One region of the Lysinibacillus louembei genome, then DNA from elsewhere that is predicted to be linked to it. Evidence: predicted binding sites of a transcription regulator. Region 1 holds the regulator's gene; the other holds the start of a gene.

Region 1 (2,212 bases):
TTAACTCTTCTTTTTGCCTTGCAAGAGATGTATGCTGTGTTGATTTCTCAGTGCTAACTCTTGCATATATAACTGCCGCTTGTCTAACCATTAGTTTTTATTCGCCACTTCACGCGAATGGCTATCCTCACTTAATTGATTTGCATTTGCAATGATCGAACGCTTTTCTATTGGAACTAGTAACTGCTGTCCACTTACTATTTTTTCATCCGTAAGATAATTTGTTTTTTTCACAAAGCCAATCCATTGCTCTGTTGACATTTTGCCTCGATATTGTTCGGCCAAAGACCATAGCGTATCTCCATGAGCAATAACAATTTCCTCATATTGTTCAATTTCTTCATCTGTAATTACTAGTATTGAAATGACAAACAGCGTAAATGCAACAAAAATTGCAATATAATTATTTTTTTTCAACCAATTCATATTTAACTCCTCCTAAATAAACAGAATATCCGTTCGGAATATATGTTCTTATAATAAAACGAACAAACGTTTCTTGTCAATATTTTTTTCGAACTAACGTTTGCTTTCTGTTTTCTCTTTTGTTATACTAAAAACAAGAAAATTTGTTCTACCAATTATGTGTTATTTAAGGCTTTATTTTAGTTCAGTAGGCTTTCTACATATGCTGAGCAAGACTAACTATAGTTCCCTCTCTTTATATTTAGAGAGGCAGGATATTTTACTAAAAATTAAAAGAGGTGAGTGAGTTGACAAAAGTATCAAAACGCCAAGAAGCAATTTTAGCTTTTATTAAAGAAGAGGTTAAGTCAAAAGGTTATCCACCGTCAGTTCGTGAAATCGGAGAAGCAGTCGGTTTAGCATCGAGTTCTACTGTGCATGGACATTTAGCTCGCTTAGAAAGCAAGGGACTTATTCGACGTGATCCAACAAAGCCACGTGCAATTGAAATTTTGGATACTAGCGATAATGATATTGAACAACAAGGTGTTATCCATGTCCCGTTAATCGGTAAAGTAACAGCTGGACTTCCTATTTCTGCCATCGAAAATATCGAGGAATATTTCCCGTTACCTAACTCCTATGGCTCTGCTGAAGATCAACTGTTTATGCTTGAAATTATGGGTGAATCAATGATTGAAGCAGGTATACTAGATGGAGATTATGTGATCGTAAAACAAACATCGACAGCCAATAATGGTGATATCGTAGTAGCAATGACAGAAGATAATGAAGCAACGGTTAAACGCTTTTATAAAGAAAAAACGCATTTCCGTTTACAGCCTGAAAACTCTTCAATGGACCCAATTTTAGTGAATCAAGTAACGATTTTAGGTCATGTTGTTGGACTATATCGTAAAATCCAATAAATGAAAAGCGGAGCTACCCATCTTTGGGCAGCTCCGCTTTTTAGCTAGCATAGCTTTCGAATCATTACATTGTGGAAATAAAGAAGAATATTTGAGGTTAAATGAATATGAAGAAAAATCACTAAAAAGCTTGCTAGTGAGGAATTAATGCTATTTTATATAACAAATAAAAAATGTGCATGTTCAACAATGATTGATAATTTCTCAAAAATAGCCCATTTCAATAATTAATAGCATGATTTTCGTGGATTTTTAAATAAAATTGGCGATTTCCTATGAAATTTATCTTCTATTAGTGGATGCTGTACTTCAGCAAATATTTTAACAAAACAGCAAAAGTGTCCGAAAAGGAGGTTTAATATACCTCTTTTCAGACACCCATATACCTTTTTATTATTTACATGCTTCAATAAATGCTTTAAAAAGTTTAATAGAATGCTCATCACCAGATGGTGCCATTGCCTCTGGATGCCATTGTACCCCAATACAAAATGGATGTCCTTCATGCTCAACCGCTTCGTTGATGCCATCTGCTGCAACACCTGCAATGACTAATCCTTCTCCTAGCTGATCAATTGCTTGATGATGGAAGGAATTTGTGCGGACTTGCTCCACATCAAAAATAGCATGAAGCTTTTCTCCATTAATTTTAACTGTATGTGTTGCCTCATCTCTTAAAGAAGCTTGCACATGTGCAATTGATTGCTCCGATTGTGATGGAATATCTTGAATTAACGTACCGCCAAATGCTACATTCAATACTTGATGACCGCGACATATTGCCAATATCGGCATATTGCGCTGAAAGGCATTTTGTACAATGGCTAAATCACTGTTATCTCGTTTTGTATGAAACATACCTAGCTTTTGATGCGGCT
Region 2 (2,212 bases), 510 kb from region 1:
AATGCTTCATATAAAGCTGTATAGCCTTTTTCGATAATCGCATTGCCTGTTTGCTTAAAGAGCTCGCCACCTGATTGTAAAATGACAGTTGTTTTATCGAATGTGTAGGCAGGTAAAAAAATCGCTAAAAGTCGTTTACAAATAAGATGGTAGACTTTCCATTCTGCCTCTGTTAGCTTTTTGCGTCCCACTGCTACATCTGTTACCGTAATGGCATGATGGTCGGTCAATTTCTTATCATCAACATAGCGCTTTGAGGCAGTGACCTGTTGAATTTTTTGTGGATTGCCTAAAATGCTAGCCGTCACTTCTTTATATTGTTCCACTGCACTTATCGCTTGTAAATGTGCGGCAATATTTGCGGCAAAGGCTGTTGGTAAATGCTTTGATTCTGTACGTGGATAAGTGATGAGCTTTTTTTCATATAAGCTTTGCGCAATTTTCAATGTCGTGGCAGATGTAAAGCCGTAAAATTTATTCGCTTCCTTTTGCAGCTCTAACAATGAATGAAGCGGTGGTGCAGGCAATATTTTACGCTCTGTGTTTAGCTTCTTCACAAGCGCTGTTGCTGTAATACGTGCGACGATTTCCTGCACTTTGTCAGGCTGTATTTTATTCGTGTTTTGGATTGGATCAAACCATAATGCAGTCATTTCAGGTAGCTGTAGTTCAATCTGCGCATAGGGCTCTGGCTTAAAGTTGCGAATTTCCAGCTCTCGCTGCACAACAATCGCAAGGGTCGGCGTCATAACACGCCCTACTTTAATTGTACGCCCGCCCTTCACTGTGGCAACACGTGTTAAATTTAAGCCAATCAGCCAGTCAAATATCATGCGATACATCGCCGCATTGCGCAAATTACGAATTAATGCATCGTTTTCATCTAATAAATGCGTTAATGCCTTTTGGATAGCACTATCCGTAGTTTGCGATGTCCAAAATCGTTTAACAGGCAGCTTGCAGCCTACTTTTTTATAAAAGGAATAAAAAATATTTTCACCTTCCATTCCTGCGTCACACGCATTAATAATAAAATCATAGCGTCCTGCTTTGAGCTTTTGCTCCAGCTCCTTGTACACTTTATAGGCCGTCTTTTTGACGCGGAATTCGTAGCGCTCAGGCATCATTGGTAAAACAGCTAAATCCCACTTTTTCCATTCCTTTTTATATTCATGGGGCTCCTTTAACTCCACAACATGTCCCACAAATGAGGCAAAGTCAATTGTGTATGGCAACTGCATCCGCTTATATACTTTTTCAATATCTCGCATTAGCGACGGCTTTTCGGCAATGAGTAGTGCTCTCACTTTATACATCGCTCCCTTCTGTTATTTCCATTATATTAGACGCACATATGTTTGTAAATTTCTTTCTAAATACATTTCTATTTTTTCCATATTTAATATATAATGAAACAGAATATTGAATTGAAGGGAAATAGATTGACAGGTTTAGCAATATTACCATTATTAATTATTTATGTTTTACCAATTATTGTTGGGATATGGTTTGCGATTTCACTGATTAAGCTACAGCGCGAGAGGAATATGTTGTTGAAGGAAGTTGTGGAAAAGCTAAGCGAACGTTAATACATAGCAATAAACGAGGATAGGCTGTCCTATCCTCGTACTGTAATTCTTTGCTTATAACAACCAATGCTCATCATCGTCAAATAAATTGCGGACATATAAAAAATGATAAGAAATGGTAGCATGTCTCGTAGCGCAACAATGCAAACAAAATATAAGCATATGCTAGCAAGACTTGCTTTCCAATAATATTTTTGGCTAATAACCGAATGAATAAAAATCCAAACTATTAATATAGGAAAAACAATCATAAAATTCAAACAATTCACCCCTTCGTCTTCATTTTAAGGAATATTTTTGAAAAAATCAATTCATTTTTTTCACTATTCGCACATCATAAGCAAATGCTATAATGCTTGATAAGGAGGTAGAAAAATGAAATTTGGCAAACGTACGATTTTTTGGCTTATACCACTCGGCATGCTTGGGCTTTTTGTTTATTTTTATGGCCCAAAGGATGATATTACAGCAAATCCATACATAGATGAAATGAAGCAGCAATCATTTAGTGTAAAAAATGAAGCAACGATTGAAGAGGTGCTAGACCATTCTTGCACAAAAGGTAAATGGGTCTTTTTCAAAACTCAGCGTGAGCAAGCTGTTGTTGAATTTAAAGGAACATG

The links. The regulator LexA, encoded in region 1, represses DNA repair genes until DNA is damaged. The targets are predictions, from matches to a motif close to CGAACATATGTTCG.
Region 2: R6U77_RS15780 (type IA DNA topoisomerase) is a predicted target of LexA. The motif match lies at 1,348-1,361, and genes of this name have one in related genera.

What each region holds. Positions count from the first base shown of each region.
Region 1 covers NZ_CP137624.1:3,683,834-3,686,045, forward strand. The annotation lists gene R6U77_RS18460 (YneB family resolvase-like protein) at 1-91, opposite strand, end outside; gene yneA (cell division suppressor protein YneA) at 91-426, opposite strand; gene lexA (transcriptional repressor LexA) at 714-1,334, shown strand; gene R6U77_RS18475 (gamma-glutamyl-gamma-aminobutyrate hydrolase family protein) at 1,728-2,212, opposite strand, start outside.
Region 2 covers NZ_CP137624.1:3,171,641-3,173,852, forward strand. The annotation lists gene R6U77_RS15780 (type IA DNA topoisomerase) at 1-1,316, opposite strand, end outside; gene R6U77_RS15785 (hypothetical protein) at 1,443-1,589, shown strand; gene R6U77_RS15790 (glucosamine 6-phosphate synthetase) at 1,965-2,212, shown strand, end outside.